Regions from separate parts of the Pedobacter steynii genome, predicted to be linked through region 1. Evidence: riboswitches for the same ligand, from Rfam matches in the RefSeq annotation. Region 1 holds a riboswitch; the other holds the start of a gene.
The links. A riboswitch is a leader RNA that binds a small molecule or an ion and turns the genes downstream of it on or off. The one in region 1 is predicted to bind cobalamin.
Positions count from the first base shown of each region.

Region 2: it holds a riboswitch for cobalamin, as region 1 does, so the genes downstream of both, metE (5-methyltetrahydropteroyltriglutamate--homocysteine S-methyltransferase) here and BFS30_RS26295 (TonB-dependent receptor plug domain-containing protein) in region 1, are expected to answer to the same signal.

Region 1 covers NZ_CP017141.1:6,334,919-6,345,018, forward strand. Annotated here, with positions in the region: gene BFS30_RS26275 (cell surface protein) at 1-620, opposite strand, end outside; gene BFS30_RS26280 (YncE family protein) at 659-1,774, opposite strand; gene BFS30_RS26285 (cell surface protein) at 1,801-2,658, opposite strand; gene BFS30_RS26290 (YncE family protein) at 2,682-3,833, opposite strand; gene BFS30_RS26295 (TonB-dependent receptor plug domain-containing protein) at 3,860-5,920, opposite strand; cobalamin riboswitch at 6,018-6,224, opposite strand; gene BFS30_RS26300 (serine hydrolase) at 6,324-7,577, shown strand; gene BFS30_RS26305 (polyphosphate kinase 2 family protein) at 7,887-8,765, opposite strand; gene BFS30_RS26310 (LytR/AlgR family response regulator transcription factor) at 8,838-9,566, opposite strand; gene BFS30_RS26315 (tetratricopeptide repeat-containing sensor histidine kinase) at 9,559-10,100, opposite strand, start outside.
Region 2 covers NZ_CP017141.1:4,546,361-4,556,460, forward strand. Annotated here, with positions in the region: gene BFS30_RS18805 (K(+)-transporting ATPase subunit C) at 1-67, shown strand, start outside; gene BFS30_RS18810 (porin) at 218-1,288, shown strand; gene BFS30_RS28130 (hypothetical protein) at 1,423-1,545, shown strand; gene BFS30_RS18815 (sensor protein KdpD) at 1,552-2,679, shown strand; gene BFS30_RS18820 (HAMP domain-containing sensor histidine kinase) at 2,761-4,515, shown strand; cobalamin riboswitch at 4,574-4,765, shown strand; gene metE (5-methyltetrahydropteroyltriglutamate--homocysteine S-methyltransferase) at 4,931-7,249, shown strand; gene BFS30_RS18830 (beta-ketoacyl-ACP synthase III) at 7,307-8,311, shown strand; gene BFS30_RS18835 (acyl-CoA thioesterase) at 8,347-8,733, shown strand; gene BFS30_RS18840 (hypothetical protein) at 8,814-9,188, shown strand; gene BFS30_RS18845 (hypothetical protein) at 9,369-9,797, shown strand; gene BFS30_RS18850 (SCO family protein) at 9,797-10,100, shown strand, end outside.

The sequences.
Region 1 (10,100 bases):
TTTTCATCCTGCATCACCCAAACAATTCCTGGCTCTGCAAAATTTGGCATTGGATTTCCATAAACAATGATGTCATCTTTACCAGTTTCATTAATTACCGTATGGTCAAACCCAAGGACAATATATCCTCCCCAGGCGCCAAGGGTTACCATTCCCTTTTTACCCAGAATCCCCTGAGCACTCACCAGGTTTCCAGGCGCTTTATTAATAAACTGTCCGGGAGCAGGAGAATATTCCAGTAATTTCGTAACAAAACTATTGCTGGTCGGTGTAACCGGAACAGTAGGAACGCCTACATTCAGTGTATAATCATAGGTAAATTCAGTACCGCTTGCTTTTGCAGTATAAGCAATACTATAAATACCCGACTTAGGTGGCGTAAATTCGAAAGAACCTGCTGTAGTTTTAATGACTCCATCCAGTGTCCAGCTCTGTTCCACCAGCACACCATTCTCCACGGCTGCAGAAAAATTAATTTTCTCATTCACCTTTCCGTTTAAGGCTTTATCGGTTACGGCCATCTTTACAGATAATACAGGTTGTTCTTCTTTGTCCTTTTTGCAGGATGTCAAAACGCTAAAACTCAATAGCGCAATAGCGAGGCAATGTTTGATTTTCATTTGTTTATACTTTAGGGGGATAATTTGATGATTATGAATTATTTATAACCATATCTGAATACTGCAGCCTGAGGATTGGTACCTGTAGAGAAAGAGAATTTATGTTTACCATCTTCACTAAACCCAAAGAGCATTCCATCTCCGGTATAATCCTTTGCATCGGCTACAAAGAAAGTATTGTCCAATGGATTTAAAGTTACTGCATAAGCCGAAGTAACCACGGTAGCATCAGTTATTAAATTACCTTTAAGCGCTCCTGTGGAGACGTCAAGGGATTTCAGGTAAGGCCCTGGATTATATCCTATAGCAAACCCTTTGTTTTTTGTGATTTTTAAAAATGATGGGCCCGATTTATCATCACTGCTTACTCTGGTATCGGTAACACTACTTAGTTTATCTATTGTTGCCGGAATTGAAGGCTGGTACTGACCTCTGGTCATTACAAATAAATCTCCGTTTTCAGTAGCTGAGATTCTGGCAGGATTTAAACCCATAGGAATCTCTTTAATTTTAGCAAAAGTGTTCAGGTCTACAACAGATACAGAGGACTTAATATCCGAAGGAAAAAACGGATGTACAGAATTGGTCACATATAATTTGTTATTTACAATCGCCAATTCTTCTAATGCACCACCAACTTTAACCCTCGTCTCAATTGCCAGACTTGCTGTATCAATTTTTGTAATGTTTCCATCATATCCGGAAACATAGGCTTTGTTCTTATTAAAGACTATAAAACGAGGCATAAATCCACCATTGGCGTCTGAAAAAGCAATGCGTTTTATAGATTTACCAGTACTGATGTTCAACACTTCAATATAAGAATCCTTTGCGGCAACAGTTGTTCCGGTAATGAGACAATAAATTTTGCTGCCATATTGCTGCAAGTCGTTGGCGTTTGACCCCAGGTCTTTGCCATTTTGTTTTTTGAAATAATCTTTTTCTGTTGTTTTTGTGGCAATATCATAATAACTAATGCTGCTACTGGTGCTGTTGGTAACGGTATTGTATGCGCCCTCATTCAACACATATACACCTATTGTAGAAACCGGGCCTGGCTCAATAACCGGCATTTTATCTTTCTTACAAGAAGAAACGGCAGCCATAAACACGGCAGCTACTGCAATTGATTTTAAAGTACTTTTTAATTCCATATTTGTATGTTTTTATAATGTTTAGTTTATTTAATAAGACTGAGGTCCGTAACACTGGTCAGCTCTGTGGAAAGCTCCCCTACTGATTTCATGTTTGCCTGAATACCGGTTTGTATCTTAATAAAATCAATCCCCGTTAAGCTGATGTTTTTTCCATCCTTATCAATTGCTTTCGCAATATCTATCTGATCTCCGCCTGCGATGTTATCGGCATATCCGAAAGCAAAGGGTAGACTAGTCACAAATGCCGGGTTCATCATATTTATATTTGATGAAGGAAGCAAAGTACCTTTCAAGGTATATTCGGCACCGCTGATCCAGTCAGGGAAATAGGACTGACTGTGGAATGTATTTGCCTCAATCAAACCCGTATTCCCCTTATTATCCTTCCAGGAAACATCTCCGTTAACCGGCGTAGGTTTGGTATAAGTAACCTCGTAATTGCGGATATATCCAGCTTTACCAAATTCACTCCCTGCAATCTCATACCAGATATCATCAGGCTGGCCATTTTTATTTTCATCCTTCATCACCCACACGACTCCGGGTTCCGCAAAATTTGACTGAGCATTCCCCTTCACCAAAATATCAGGAAGATCTTTCCGATTGATTACAGTATGGTCAAATCCAAGAACGATGTATCCTCCCCAGGCACCGAGACTTACGATTCCTTCCTTTTTCAGAATACTTTGCGCTGATTCCATACGGCCGGATCCGAGATTGATAAACTGACCGGGAGCAGGAACATATTCGAATAAGCGGGTAACAAAGGCAGTATTTTCAGGAACCTCGGGAATAACCGCAGCTGTTTCCCCGTCTTTCTTACATCCTGATAAAAGAGCTGTTGCAATAAGTGCTGATGTCAGATAGTGTCTGGTATTCATTTTAATTCAGTTAATAGAAGTTATTATTTATAAACAAATGCAAAATGTGCCGGAATATCTCCCGCTGTCACTGACCATTTCTTTAATCCCTGCGGACTAAAACAATACACCACTCCTGGCGAAACGTAATCACCGGCATCAGTCACAAATACCTCTTTGGTAAAAGGATCAACAGCAATACCATAAGGAATGACAATGCTTTTATCCGTTCCGTCAGTAATAAATTTTTTATCCAGAACCTGCTCTTCATTCACATCAAGCATGCCATAAGTAACGGTGGTTTCTCCTGTATTATGGTTCCATTCCGAGCCATAGAAATAAGCAATATCATTATTAATCGTCAGGTTACTCACTGCCAGATCAAACTGCTTCTTTACCTTGTCTGTTTTGGTATCGATCACAAACATTTTGGACTTTGTTTCCAGATAATCACCTCTTGAAGTCACATATAAATCACCATATTTATCTGCTTTTAGCCGATGAAGATTAATGGCAACGTCAATTCTTTTGGTCTCTGTGAAGGAATTTAAGTCGATCACAGAAACGGTCCTCTCATAGTTTTCCGGACTGTAACCTCCAGAATTGGCGACATATAGTTTACTTCCAATAATGGCCATCTCTTCTGGTTGACGGCCTACTTTCACTCTTTTTTCTTCCGTTAAGGAAGCGGTATCAATCTGCGCAACAATACCATTCGGCTCAGCGGCATTTCCAACCTCTCCTAAATAGGCGCTGACATAAGCTTTACCATTTTTGAAGGTGATATAACGACAGTTGACAATATTAATCTGCTGCAGCCTTTTACCGGTTTTTACGTCTAACACTTCCACTTTATTGGAAACATTTACTACGATATATAGTTTTGATCCATAAATCCCAACATCATTCGCTACATCACCAAGTCCTTTTACCTGTGTAGGATTGGCTTCATTATAAATATTTCTTCTATATATTCCTGTTCTGAAATCCATGTAATCAAGTGAGGCTTTATTCATCCCCATATTCCCCTCATTTACCAGGTAAAAACCTTTGGCCGGACGGGCTGGCTCAGGAGCAATCACCTCTTCTTGTTCTTCTTTGATCACCTGTGGGTCTTTACGGCAAGCGCTGGTCAGCGTCATTGCCATCAACAGGATGCTCAGGATGTTCTGGTGTTTAAGTTTGATTCTTTTCATTGGTTTCATTTATCTATAAGCTATTGCTAATAATCATAAGTCAGGCTAAACCGGTAGGAACGGCCAGGCATAGGGTAATTGGTAATGACCTCGTAGGCCTGATTAAACATATTATTCATTTCTGCAGTAACCCTTACTTTTCTTTTATGAATAACCGCATGATAGTGAATGGCCATATCATGGGTATAAAAAGGCTGAACATAATTCTGAGCAATGTTGGCCGACTGGTCATAACGTTCTCCTGTATACAAATAGCTGTAGTTCATGGCCAGATTTTTATAGGATACACTTGCCAGAAAAGTAATGTTATGTAATGGGATATATGGAATCTGATGTTTATATGTTGTAGAAGTCCTTTCCGTATTCAGGGCCTGCTGATAAGTATAGTTGATACCTGCATTTAGGCTTAATTCCTTATTCAGCTGCCATGCCGATTGTACATTGACATCCAAACCTTTAATCTCCACCTGCCCCAGGTTTCTCATACTCCACATGGCTTGTGATGTTCCGGGAACCGCAACGATTTTATCTTTCACCTTATTAAAATAAGCATCTGTTTGTATAGAAAATTGCGTTAATGCCCTGTTTTCATATCCTTTTATATAAGTAAAGCCCAGATCGTATTGTTTGGTATATTCAGGTTTAAGTATAGTAAACTGATAAAAGGCATAATACAAATCATTAAATGTCGGCATCCGGAATATGCTCTTGTAAAAAGAACGAATCCTAAACTCTTTCTGATCAAATGGCTGCCAGGATATCATAATGGTTGGCGTAAGTTCATTCTTATTCCCCGCAGCAGGCCCACTTTTCACCTTATCGTAGGTCAAAGTACTTAGCAAATTCGCCTGGATATCCAGTCTGTCGAAGTGGACTTGCGTAGCCAATGCATTTAAAAAGGTATTCCTGATGGGGTAAGCAAAGCGATAGAGATTTGCATTCATATCATTAATCTGATAGTCTGTCGACCATACCACATCCCAAAAATGATTGATTTTTACTTTATTTGCCAATGACAGATACAATTCCTGCTGATGATATTTGTTGTTCAAAAGCCCTGTTGTCGTCACAATATCCGGGTTCAGATAGCGCAGATAATCATTGGAATATTTAGCGGAAGCCATCAGACTATACTTTCCTATAGTCTTTTCATAGGCTGATTGAGCAAAGAAATTACGATTCCACATCCGTTGGGAAAAATGCCATACATTGGCAACAATAGCTCCGGGCAAACCCTGATTATCATTGTAACCATACAACTTAACACTCCATTTGCTGCTATCCCGAAGGATTCCGTTCAGTCCCAGTTCCAGCCTCATTGCCTCCACATCCCCATCTGTTCTTACTCCTGTGGTATCCCATACCCCATTTGTCGAACGAAATTTATAACGTCCATTAGCCTTTTTAAACTCAGCGCTCAACGTACTATAAGTATGTTCCGAAATTTTATGCTGCCATAGTAATGAAGGATTAACCAGACCAAAAGAACCTGTTCTGATTACACCCTTAAACCGGTTATTTCTCCCCTCTTCAAAACTCGGCTGTCTCGCTTTCAGATATAAGGAACTTGCAGAAGCAAAACTTTTGGCAGATTGCAAAACATTGCTTTTCTGCCCGTTATACAATTCGATCTCTTCAATATTATCCAGGGAAAACTTCCCCAGGTCTACTTGTCCGTTCTGTGCATTTCCTAATTGTACTCCATCATAAAAAACCGCGGTATGATTGGTCCCCATACTACGTACATTGATGGTCTTCAGTCCACCAATACCTCCGTAGTCTTTCAGTTGTACTCCTGAAAAGAAGCGAACTGCGTCAGCAACAGAAAGACTGTTCAGTTTTTCCAGATCAGCACCAGAAAGAATCTGTAAAGGAGTAGAAGAAGTCTGACGCCGGGTAATCTTGATGGTCTTGATTTGTACTTCTTTCAGCTGGTTGATCTTTTCCAGCGAATCTTTTCTGGATCGCTTTAAAGAATCCGTTTGGGCAAACAAATTTAAAGGCATAGCCAACCCAAGCCAGCTGATGGCAAGAAAAGTAAAAAAACAAGGATTTATACCTTTAATGGTAAAATTGTTTCTTCTCATTTTTGTTGTGAGTTATTTACCCACAGCAAACAGTTCGATCAAGGAAATGAAATACAAAAAACAAGCACTCACTCCAAGCTTCAATCCCCGAAAGCTATGAAATATTACACCTACTGGCAGGTCTTCTGACTTACTCCCGGATATCCTGCCTTCCCAATCTATACCGGAACATTTCCGGATCGGACAAGTGGCTTCGATTTGAATACCGTTATGGAGCTTACAGCTGCGGGACAGTTACGGAATCACACCGTATTCCCTTTTAATCCCGATGAAACCACCGGGAACCAAAAGCGAGGCAAAGGTACTCAAATATCCAGCTAACAACAAACTTTATCAATTGATATACTATTTAGCTTTTCCTTACTATCTTAGGAATAATATTTTTATTAACAATAAGACAACGATGAAGACGAATATTCCAACCCTGCTCATCCTTATACTCAGCTTGAACACTATGGCACAACAGACTGATACTATACTTATTGAACAATTAATGCAAAAAAATCCGGAGCTCTTTTCCAATATCCTGAACCACCCACAAAAAAACCAGGTACAATTATTATATACCCAGGTAAACAGGAATAATAAAAACATACCCAGTTTTAAAACCTATAGCTATAACCTGGACAACCACCGGTACTTCTACCCTGCCAGTACGGTAAAACTGGCGGCTGTGATCTTTGCTCTGGAGAAAATCAATGAGCTGAAGTTAAGTGTAAAAGATCTCAGTTCAAAAAGTACAATGATCACCGATTCAGCTTATGCCGGCCAGACTAAGGTATTGAAAGACAGCAGCTCTGCAGATGGATTGCCTTCCGTAGCGCATTACATCAAAAAGATCCTGCTGACCAGCGACAATGATGCTTTTAACCGCCTCTTCGAATTTATTGGAAGGGCCGAAATCAACGCCAGGTTAAAAAAACATGGCTTTAACGACAGCAGAATCCTCAACAGACTAGCTATCGGTGATTCCGGCGAACCAGCTAAACATACCAATCCAATCCAGTTTTATCATCAGGACAAACTCATCTATTCCCAACCGGAACAATACGATCCCAAAGAATACCCTCTTCAGCTGACAAATACCATCATGGGTAAAGGTTATCTGGACAGCGCCGAGCGGCTCGTTAACAAACCTTTTAGCCTGGAGAACAAAAATGCGTTTAGCATCTCCGATCAACAGGCCATGATGAGGAAACTCATCAGCCCCGAAGCCTTTCCTGAACAGGAAAGGTTTAACCTGAGCCCCGAAGATTATAAGTTGATCTATACCCATATGAGTAAACTACCCACCGAAAGTATTTACCCTTCTTATAATGCCACAGAGTTCTGGCCAGCTTACGCTAAAATGCTATATTATGGACGAGAAAAGGATGCCGTCATTGAACCCAATATCCGGATATTTAATAAATACGGCGATTCTTATGGCTTCATCATTGATAACGCCTATATCGTAGATTTCAAAAACAAAGTAGAATTCTTTCTTACCGCAGTTGTACAATCCAATGATGATGGTATTTATAATGACAATAAATATGAATATGAGACCGTTTGCTATCCTTTCATGGGAAATATAGGACGCATCATCTATCAATATGAATTGGAAAGAAAACGAGATAAAATGCCTGACCTAAGCAAGTTCAGACTCGCTTACTAATTCGTCCATTAAAGGAAAAAGAAGCATTTTATTCAAAGGCTGAAATCTTCACCCTGAAGGGGGCAAATATTTCTATGCCTTTTCATAATACGCATCTTTTTTTTAAAAACCTACCGGTTACAGCGCTCACGCCATCATTTCCAGCTATTGGCTTAAACATGTGTATTCAACCATTCCATCCCATCCCGCAATTCAATCCCGCTATTCCACTTTGCTATTCAGCAAAAAGAAGTTTTCTGTGAGACGGCATAGAAATTCTTGCCCCCTTCAGGGCAAAAGGTTTCAGCCGTCGAATAGAATGCTTCTTTTTCATTCTTTAAGGAGCAGCTCCTTTATTTCGTCTAGTTTTTTTGCTTCCTCTTCTGCAAGAACAGGAAACTTAAGATCCAGCCGGTTAAAATGTTCTTCAAGAATCTGACTGATTGCCAGCCTGGCGTGCCATTTTTTATCTGCAGGAATGATATACCAGGGCGCCTGTTCTGTAGAAGTCTCTTCTATAGCCGTCTCATAAGCTTTCATATATTCATCCCATCTTCCACGTTCGGTAATATCCGAAGAAGAAAACTTCCAGTTTTTTGCAGGATCATTTATACGATCCAGAAAACGTGATTTTTGCTCTTCTTTAGAAACATTAAGAAAGATCTTAATGATGGTTATTCCATTTTCAGAGATGTGCTGCTCAAAACTACGGATGCTTTCGTATCTCTTTTTCCAGAATTTATCATCGATAAGTTTCAGGTCCTGATAACCCGGAATATTTTCATTCAGGACATATTCCGGATGAACTTTACAAACGAGTACATTTTCATAGTGTGAGCGGTTATGGATACCAATCCGGCCTCTTTCGGGAAGCGCCTTGTAATGACGCCATAAAAAATCATGTTCATATTCTTCAGATGTCGGCGCCTTAAAGCTGTATACCTGACAGCCCTGCGGGTTTAAGCCCGACATGACATGAGAAATCGCACTGTCCTTTCCCGCTGCATCCATAGCCTGAAAAAGAATAAGAATAGAATGAGAATTCGCTGCATATAATGTTTCCTGTAGCTTGCTCAATCTTTCCTTAACCTCATCCATCTCCTCTTTACCATCTTCCTTTTCCTGATCACCATTGTAACTGGTCTGATGATCTTTCAATAAAACTTTCTTTCCCGGAACGGCCAGGTATTTTTCGATCTCCTTTTTCATTCATTGATAGTTTACACGTACTTGTTTAAATATAATGATACGAGTGCACATTACAGCATTCGGATGCGATTTTCATCCCAGCTCCCTGAGCCGGTCCCGCAAATCCTTTCCTTTTCGAATAGAGATAGGAACCGTCATTCCATTACTTAAAATGATGGCATTGCTTTTTTTAAGGCTGACAATATGGTGAAGATTAATCAGATAAGACTGATGACACCTTAAGAAAATCTTATCCGGCAAAATGGCTTCATAATGTTTTAAAACTTTTGAGGTAACCACTTCTTTTCCATTTGATAAATAAAAAGTAGTGTAGCCGCCATCAGACTTACAGTAAATCAAATCTTTATAATCCACCAAAATGGTATAATTCTGGCCACTCAGGGTTATTTTACTGAAATCACCAGTAAAATTATTCACTGCTCCTTTTATCTGCAGGTTATTTAAAGCATTCCTTTTCGTTGCCTTTTCAATTGCCAGATAAAACTCATCTGCAATAATTGGTTTTAATAAATAATCAATTGCACCGGCCTTTAAAGCCCTGATGGCATATTCGTCAAAACTGGTAATAATGACCGCCACAAAATCAGGATCGTCGAATTTCTCCAGTAAATCAAGCCCTGTTTCGCCAGACAGTTGGATATCCAGTAAAATTAAATCCGGATTATGTCTGATAATTTCCTCATAGGCGTCCTTTATGTTATTACATTCCGCAACAACGTGGACATGCTCCAGTTTTTCCAGCAAAATGCGGCAAACACTGCAAATGTGGGGTTCATCATCTATTAAAATAACCTTAATCATAATCAGTTATAATTGGAATTGTCAACTTTACGACCAGCCCCTTCTGCCCATCGTCACGTGGATTCATCTCAAAGGAAGACCTGTTGCCGGTTTCCTTATTCAAAAGGGCCAGACGTTCTTTAATGATTTGGATCGAAAATGATTTTTTACCCTGCTTGTGAATCTGATGACTCAGGCCATGACCATTGTCCTTAACCTCACACACCAGATGCACACCCTGCAAAAATATTTTCAGCTCCAACAGACCTCTGTCAATCATGTTCTTAAAAGCATGTTCAATAGCATTTTCAATGATCGGCTGCAAAAGCATATTCGGTATCTTAATCTCCTCCATCACCAGGTCGTCGGCAACATCAAAGATGTACTCAAATTTGTTTGTAAACCGGATCTGTTGCAGCTCGATATAATTCCTGAGAATATTCAATTCGTCGTCCAGATAAATGTATTTATTTCTTGAATTTTCAAGTATCAGACGGTTTAACACCGCGTACTTATTCAGGTAAGAGATAGCCAGGTCATTCTTATGCTCATAGA
Region 2 (10,100 bases), 1.8 Mb from region 1:
CTTATTTGGCCCTTCGAAAGTAAACGTCCTGAAACTCAATGTTGCCCTTGACGAATTAAAGAAATAATTCCCCCCGCCCGAATGGTGCTGCCGATTCCTTAGCGTTTGCCGGATATGGGAAAGGCAGCCAAACGGGAAAAGAAAACGATCATCAGGCCAGTTAAAAAGGAAAAACTGATGATCGCTTCGGAAAATGATAAAAAGAACAGCAATTAAAATGAAGAAACTACTTACATTATCAGCAGTATTAGGTACTGCACTATGCACTTACGGACAGGAAGAACCTAAGATTAAAGTTACAGGTTACCTGGAAACTTATTACGGATACGATTTCAATAAACCATCAGATAACAACAGACCGGGATTTATCTATTCCCATAACCGCCATAATGAAGTGAACTTAAACCTTGGTTTTATAAAAGGCAGCTACGATAATGGAAACATCAGGGCAAATGTGGCACTGATGGCCGGAACTTATTCCAATGCCAATTTAGCGGCTGAACCAGGAGTTCTAAAAAATGTACTGGAAGCCAATGCCGGGATTAAACTTTCTAAAACAGCCAACCTTTGGGTTGATGCGGGGATTTTCTCTTCTCATATCGGTTTTGAAAGCGCAGTATCAAAAGATTGCTGGGTTCTGACCCGTAACATCTCTTCTGAAAATACGCCATATTACGAATCAGGAGCTAAAATCACTTACGGAACCAATGATGGTAAATTTACGGCAACAGCACTTTACCTGAACGGATGGCAGCGCATCAATCGTCAGAATGCCAACAGTCAGCCTGCAGGAGGAGTACAGCTAACCTGGAAACCTACTGATAAGATTACTGTAAACTATAGTAATTTCTTAGGAACTGAAGGAGCTGATTCTGTTCGTGTCCGTCGTTTTTATCATAACGTATACGGGATTTTCCAGGTTACCGATCATTTTGGTGTAACCCTTGGAATTGACTACGGCACGCAACAGAAAGAAAAAGGAAGTTCTTCAAAAAATGAAGTGTTTTCACCGGTGGCAATTGCCCAGTACCGTTTCAATAGCAATTGGGCTCTGGCAGGTAGGGTAGAACATTATCAGGATAAGAACGGTGTTTTTATTGCGACAGGAACGGCTAACGGATTTAAAACAACAGGATATTCGCTGAATGTAGATTATGCACCATTCCCGAATGCGGTAGTCAGACTGGAAGGTAAAGTTTACGATAGCAAGGATAAGATTTTTGTCCGTGAGCCAAGTCTGGTGAATTATAATGCGGCAATGACGGCAAGTATTGCAGTATCGTTCTAAAAATAAATAAAGATTTACCTGTCATTCCGGACCGGTGTGCTGAGCCTGAAAGCGATCAGGATCATCGCATCACAACGCAGTCAGGAGCAGCCCGGAATGGCAGGTATCTATAAAAAAATGTAATGATCATCCTCATGAAAAAGAGAAACTATAATACACGTACAATTAAACTTATCCCCTTATTAAGCGTTGGTTTTGTGCTGTTGATGGCATTGTGGTATTTGGTGAGTAAGGACTATGTGATTCTTAAATGGTAAACAGAAATGGAAGAGAATAAGTCAGGTTCTGTAAAAGATTTCCTGGACCTGGTAAAACGGTCAAGAAGAGGGAAATTTAAGGTATATATCGGCATGAGTGCAGGGGTAGGGAAAACCTATCGGATGCTGCAGGAATCTCATGCGCTTTTAAAAAATGGAATAGACCTGCAGATCGGCTATATCGAAACACATAACCGGGTAGAAACCCATGCTTTGTTGGCAGGTGTCCCGGTAATTCCCAGAAGAAAGATCTTTTACAAGGGAAAAGAACTGGAAGAAATGGATGTACAGGGCATCATCAATATCCATCCGGAAGTGGTGATTGTGGATGAGCTGGCGCATACCAATATTGAGGGAAGTAAAAATAAGAAACGCTGGCAGGACGTAGTGGATATTCTGGAGGCAGGGATCAGTGTGATCTCGGCCGTCAATATTCAGCACCTGGAAAGCATGAATGAAGAGATCGAAAAGATCACCGGAATTCCCATTACTGAAAGGATCCCGGATAAGATATTGGAACTGGCTGATGAAATCGTGAATATCGATTTAACCGCCGATGAACTGATCGACCGCTTAAAAGCCGGAAAGATCTATGATGAGAGTAAAATTTCCAGGGCCCTGGATAACTTTTTTCAATCAGAAAAGATCCTGCAATTGCGGGAAATGGCCCTCAAGGAAGTAGCGCATCATGTGGAAAGAAAGATCAGTATCGAAATTCCGAAGCAGATTAAATTGCGTCAGGAGCGATTTATGGCCTGTATTTCCACGAACAATAAAACAGCAAAGATTGTCATACGTAAAACCGCACGACTGGCTTCTTATTACCGTTCTCCCTGGATTGTTTTATATGTGCAGAATAGTAAGGAAAGTGGTGATAGAATTAAATTAGATTTGCAGCGGCATCTGATCAATAATTTTAAACTGGCAACCGAGCTGGGTGCAGAAGTGATTAAGCTGAAGAGTGACGACATTACCGGAACGATTACCAGGATAGCAGATGAAAAGGAAATTACAACGATATGTATTGGAAAACCACATTTAAACCTTTTTCAGGTGATTATGCGAACGGCTATTTTTAACCAGCTGCTGAAACACATTTCTACTACAGAAACGGACCTGGTCATTTTATCCTGAACATCAGCTGATTTTGTCTTAAATATAAACACGGGCCTGACCCTATAAAAATATAACAATAACTATTAAAAAAATAAAGTCATGAAAATCAAAACCAAACTCCGCCTCGGATTCGGATTCCTGTTCGTGGTGGTTATCTTCTTTGGAGCAATTTCTTTGTTTTACATGAATAAAATCTCGCTGAGTTCTAAGGTGATCCTGAAGGATAATTATGAAACCCTGAACTATACCAGCAATATGCGTGCAGTATTGGATGAGCATCCTTTGCCACTTTCGGAAAGCGCAAAGAAAAGCTTTGAAAATTACCTGGAGCTGGAAGGAAAAAATGTAACGGAAAAAGGAGAGGGCGAAGCTGTTGCAGCCTTGCGTAAAGCTTATGAAAGTATAAAAAGCCCTGCTGTAAGCCTGGTTGAAAAACAGGGGGCAGTGACTACATTGAGGTCCGCACTCCGGCTCATTGACAAATTGAATATGGATGCGATTGTGGGTAAAAACGATGCTGCACAGAAAGCCATAGAAAAGGCCGCAATGTACGTGATCTTTGCTGCTTCAATTTGTTTTCTGATCCTATTTTCTTTTATTGTAAATTTTCCTGGTTTCGTGGCCAATCCATTGAGGGAATTCTCTGAAGCGATCCGTGAAATCAGTCGCAAAAACTATAAACAACGATTGGAATTTAAAGGCTCCGACGAGTTTTCTGAACTTGCAATTTCCTTTAATACCATGGCCCAGGAGCTCAACAAATGGGAAAATAGCAATCTTTCTAAAATTCAGTCTGAAAAATTAAGGATAGAAGCGATTATTGAACAAATGCAGGATGCGATTATCGGATTGAATGAAAAGAAAGAAATCCTCTTTTTTAATAAGGTGGCAGGTGAGTTGCTGAACCTGAGCGGAGAGGCTGTTGTTGGTCAGAATGCAGAAGCTCTGATGAAAAAGAACGACCTGTTAAACCGGATTCTTCAGGATCAGCAAAGCGATAAAGCCATGAAAATATATGCGGATAATAAAGAGTCCTATTTCCAGCTGGAAAGAAGAGAAATTACGGTTCCGAACTATGAGGGACAGAGTGATGTGGCCATGAATCAAACTGCAAAAGCTGCCGGAGAAGTATATATCCTGAAAAATATCACCCAGTTCAAAGAGCTGGACGAAGCGAAAACCAATTTTATTGCTACCGTGTCCCATGAATTAAAAACACCGATCTCTTCCATTAAAATGAGCTTAAAGCTGATGGATGATGAGCGGGTGGGAGCGATGAATGTGGAACAAAAAGAATTGGTACAACACATCCGGGAAGACTGCGGCAGATTGTTAAAGATTACCAGTGAATTGCTGGACCTTGCTCAGGTTGAAACAGGAAACCTTCAGTTGAATTTCGTAAAATCTGATCCCCGCAAGATTGCGATCTATGCAATGGATTCGGTCAGGTTTCAGGCCGAGCAAAAAAACATTGAACTGGAGCTGATCAGTAGGAATAACCTGCCTAAGATAAACGTAGACGTAGAAAAAACAGCATGGGTACTGGTCAACTTCCTGTCTAATGCACTTCGTTACAGTTCTGAGAAATCAAAAGTGCAGATCCAGATTATAGAAAAGGGAGAGGAGATTGAATTTTCTGTACGGGACTTCGGAAAAGGAATAGAGGAGATCTATCAAAAGAGACTGTTTGATAAGTATTTTCAGGTTCCTACAGATGGCAATAACAAGTCGGGATCCGGATTAGGGCTGGCCATTTCCAAAGACTTTATCGAAGCTGAGAGTGGAAAGATCTGGGTGGAAAGCGCACTGGGTGAAGGCAGTAAATTCTGCTTTTCTTTACCTATTGCCCCTTAAAGTATCCTAGGAGAGAGATTTTTCGTTACATTTGCCCTGATAAGTTCTTTACTTTATTTCTTCATCAACCGGAAGAGGTTTTACTTAGCTGTAGATTAATAGGGAATCGTGTGCAAATCACGAGCTGTCGCGCAACTGTAAGTAACACAACAAGTTTTTACCCAGGCATATCCACTGTTCCAACACAGGAATGGGAAGGATGGTAAAAATGTTACAAGTCAGGAGACCTGCCTTTACCGAATTGACAATGCTTTCGCGAACTGAAGCATGGGTCAGGTAGGTGTATATCCAATACATACATTCTGTAGAATGCGTGCGCCTATACATTTATTTTTCCTTTTTTTCTTACCGCCAGCATTGCGAAGTCCAGCAAAGAGCTTTTAACTGATCTTTTCATCAATTAAAAAGCAAGACAATGCTAACAAACAATCTAGGCTACCCGCGTATAGGTAGTAACAGAGAGCTCAAAAAGGCCTGCGAGCAATTTTGGGCAGGTAAGAGTACCCTTCAAAACCTGGTACAGGTAGGGAAAAACATTCGCCAGCAAAACTGGGAACTGCAAAAAGAGAAAGGAGTCGACCTGATTCCTTCCAACGACTTTTCATTTTATGATCAGGTATTAGACCTGTCTCTAACCGTAGGAGCTATTCCCAAGCGTTACCATGAGGTGATTCTGAACAAGGCCAATACCGAGCTGGATCTTTATTTTGCCATGGCCAGGGGTTATCAGAAAGAAGGTCTGGACATTACTGCCATGGAAATGACCAAATGGTTTGATACCAATTACCATTATATTGTGCCGGAATTTACCAAAGACCAGCAATTTAAACTGTTCTCCACCAAATTACTGGACGAATATAATGAGAGCAAAAGACTGGATATTAAAACTAAACCTGTCCTGATCGGTCCGGTATCTTATTTATTATTGGGTAAAGAAAAAGAAGCGGGTTTTGAGCGGATCGACCTGATTAAAAATCTGTTGCCGGTATATATTGACATCCTTAAAAAACTGGAAGAGCAACATGTGGAATGGGTACAGTTTGATGAACCTTTTCTTTCTTTAGACCTGACAGACAAAGATAAAGCCGCATTTAAATACGTATATGCAGAGATCAAAAAACAGTTTCCTAAACTTAAGACCTTACTGACCACTTATTTTGAAGCCTTAAAAGACAATACTGAACTGACCGTTTCTCTTCCTGTACATGCTTTACATATTGACCTGGTTAGAAATCCGGAGCAATTACAGCCTGTTTTATCTGCTATACCTGCCAACCTGATACTTTCGATAGGAGTGGTAGATGGTAGAAACATCTGGAAAAATGATTTCCGTTCTTCCCTGCAATTAATAGAAACGGCAAAAGAGCAGATCGGTGCAGGTCGTTTGATCATTAGCCCTTCCTGTTCTTTGATTCATTCGCCATGCGACCTGGACCTGGAAACCAATGAAGCTACTTTAACGCCAGAAATCAAACAATGGTTGTCTTTTGCGAAGCAAAAAGTAGAAGAGGTCGTAACCCTGAAACAATTGGCTGAAAATGATGCTTCAGCACAAGCAAAACTGAAAAGCAATGACCAGGCCAGTAATAACAGAAAAACGTCTGCTTTAATCCATAATCCATTGATAAAACAAAGGGTTGCCGGAATTGAAGAAAAAGATGAGCAACGTCTGCAGCCTTATTCGGTAAGGAGTGTTTCCCAAAAAGAAGCCTTAAAACTGCCATCATTCCCGACTACTACCATCGGTTCATTTCCGCAAACTGCAGAAGTGAGAAGCTGGAGGGCGAAATTCAAAAAAGGCGAATTGAGCCAGCAGGAATACGATGCGCTGATTGAAAAAGAAACGAAAGAAACCATTCTTTTCCAGGAAGAAACAGGTATTGATGTTTTGGTTCACGGAGAGTTTGAGCGTAATGACATGGTGGAGTATTTCGGTGAGCAGCTGGCAGGATTTACCTTTACCAAAAACGGATGGGTACAAAGTTATGGCAGCAGATGCGTGAAACCACCGATTATTTATGGTGATGTTCACCGTCCGGCACCAATGACGGTAAGGTGGTCTTCTTTTGCGCAGTCATTGAGCGAAAAATGGGTGAAAGGAATGTTGACCGGTCCGGTAACGATCCTGCAATGGTCTTTTGTGCGTAATGACCAGCCACGTTCTGAAACCTGTACACAGATTGCACTGGCCATCAGAGATGAAGTGGTAGACCTGGAAAAAGCAGGGATAAGAATTATTCAGATTGATGAGCCGGCAATTCGGGAAGGTTTGCCTTTACGTAAGGCCGATTGGCAGAATTATTTGCACTGGGCGGTACGTGCTTTCCGTATTTCGGCCAGTGGAGTACAGGATGATACACAAATTCATACCCATATGTGCTATTCTGAATTTAATGACATTATTCAGAATATTGCAGATATGGATGCGGATGTGATCACTATTGAATGTTCCCGTTCTCAAATGGAGTTATTAGATGCTTTTGCTGATTTTAAATATCCAAATGAAATAGGACCAGGGGTTTACGATATTCATTCGCCACGTGTTCCGGCAAAAGAAGAGATGGTTTTTCTCCTGGAAAAAGCCCGTTCAGTAATTCCTTCGGCACAACTTTGGGTGAATCCGGATTGCGGTTTAAAGACCAGACATTGGGAGGAAACAAAAAAAGCACTGACAGAAATGGTCGCTGCTGCAAAAGTACTGCGGGAATATGTTGAAGAAGCTGTAACTTTGTAAAAAAAATCAAACAGGCAAGTGGTAGGCTTGCCTGTTTTAATAGATACAGCACACAGAATGAGAATACGTAAAAATGCGGTGATAACCGGAGTTGGTGGTTATGTTCCGGAAACTGTTTTGAGCAACAAGGACCTGGAAAAAATGGTGGAAACTAATGATGAGTGGATCGTTTCCAGAACAGGGATCAGGGAGAGAAGAATAGTTAATGATGCCAATGTGGCGACTTCAGACCTGGCAACCAGAGCCTTGAAAAAATTGCTTCAGGATGGGGACATTCATCCTGATGAAATAGACTGTGTGATTGTATCCACCTCTACTCCAGACTATGTGATGGTCTCTACCGGAAGTATGGTGTGTGAAAAAGCAGAACTAAAGAATGCCTGGGGAATAGATACCAATGCGGCTTGCAGTGGTTTCCTTTATGCTTTGACGCTTGGCGCAAGCATGATTGAAAGCGGACGTTGTAAGCGTGTGGTGGTTATTGGTGCAGATAAAAACAGTTCGATCGTAAACTATAAAGACCGCAATACCTGTATTCTTTTTGGAGATGGTGCCGGAGCGGTTTTACTGGAACAAACAGAAGAAGAAGTCGGATTAATAGATAGTTTTTTCAGAACAGATGGCAGCGGTAAGGAAAACCTGATCGTTACTGCCGGAGGTTCCAAATATCCTGCATCTCAGGAAACCCTGGATCAGAATTTACATTATGTGCGTCAGGACGGTCGTGTGGTGTTTAAAGCCGCGATTCAGGGCATGACGAATACCTGTAGAGAAATCCTCAGGGCAAATGATTTAGACATTAAACAAATCAATTATCTGATTCCTCACCAGGCGAACCTGCGGATCATTCAGGCCGTAGGGGAGCAGTTAAACTTAACAGATTCACAGGTCAAAGTAAACATCAGCCGTTACGGAAATACTACTGCAGCAACGATTCCATTGTGCTTATGGGATTTTAAAGATGATTTCAAATATGGTGATAAACTTTTATTAACCGCTTTTGGAGCCGGATTCTCATGGGGTGCTACCTATTTAAAATGGGGCAAACTGAGGGGGAAATAGAACTCCCCGGGTTAGAAGTGTTTAACGAAAAGTAAATGACAGTAGAAGATAAAATTAAAGCGTCGGAAACACGCATTTTTAAAGCCGTGTTCCCAAATACCACTAATCATTACGATACCTTATTTGGCGGGACAGCCATGCACATGATGGATGAAGTTGCCTTTATTACGGCAACCCGTTTCAGCAGACAGATCATGGTTACCGTAAGCAGTGACCGGATCGATTTCAAGAAACCCATTCCCGCAGGAACAATTGTAGAACTGATTGGTACGGTAAGTCATATCGGAAATACCAGTCTGAAAGTCAGGGTGGATATATACATCGAACAAATGTATTCCGAAGACAGAGAAAAGGCCGTTACCGGAGAGTTTTCTTTTGTCGCCATTGACGAACATAAAAAACCGATTAAAATATTAAAATAATCAGTGAAAAGCAGGCTCAGGCCTGCTTTTTTTATGCTTTATCCATTAAATCCCGGTAATTGTTCCCTATCTTTGCGCCAATGTTAATCAAACCAACAGCCATATTGCTTTTGTTGAGTTTACTGATGGTAAACTTCTCCAATGCTTTTGTATTTGCGGGTTTTGAAATGAACGAAAAATACATCGCTGCCGAGCTTTGTGTGAATAAAGATAAACCTCAGCTTCATTGTAATGGAAAGTGCTATTTAATGAAAAAATTAAAGCAGGCACAGGACAAAGAGCAGAAGCAGGAAAGACAATCCCAGAAAACACCAGTCCAGGAGGCTATTGTAGTCAACATACTGGAATTCAAACAATATCCATTCGGAGAAATTCATTTTCATATTCCGCTTTCTACAGGAATGCCACAATCTGGCCTGAATGCTATTTTTCACCCTCCGCAATTCATCGTTTAATCCAAGCATGCGCAGCCGGCTTTTAGTGCCGGTCTAAAAGAGCGCATCAGGTTTTACCGGGTTGATCAGACGGTTTCCATGCTCAGCAGGGAAGAAGGTGTATTGATATGCACCGGATTGTCCCTTTGTGCCATGCCTGAATCTGATCAGGATGATACACTAATATTTTTAAAAATCAAGATGAACAAATTAGTTGGAATAGTGCTGATTGCTCTTGGAGCATCGGCCTGCACTGTAGATTACAAAAAAGAACGCGATGAAGTCATGCAATTTCATGACCTGGTTATGGGAGATCAGACCGCTATCGTTAATTACCAGATGAAACTGGACACCTTATTAAAAGACATGAAGGGCTTAAAAGCAAAGTATCCGGAGCTGGATACCCTGAAGGAAAAAGAAACGATAAAGGTGCTGCTGAACGACCTGACTACTGCGGAGGATAGCATGAACGACTGGATGCATAAATTTGAACCCGATGTAACCGGCAAATCAAATGAAGAATCTGTACAATATTTCAAAGCAGAGAAGGCCAAGATACAGCGGGTCGATAGCCTGTATAAAAAAGAAATCAAATCATCCGAAGCCTACTTCAGTAAATTCAAAAAATAATGAGATTAAACTTAAGCTGTCTTTTCTTATTGTTTCTTTTTAGCTGTAAGGAAGAACCCAAACGCCTGCCCTTTTTGCAAATGGAACAATCCGAAAGGGTTGTTGACGGTAAAACGGTTATAGATACTGTTTTCAGGACGATTCCCGCATTTAAACTGTTAAATCAGGATAGTATGGCGGTAACCGAAAAAGACTTCAACGGAGCGATTTATGTGGCTGATTTCTTTTTCACATCCTGTCCGACCATTTGTCCTGTTATGCACAGGAACCTGTTAAAGGTTTATAAAAAGTATGAAGGGAATC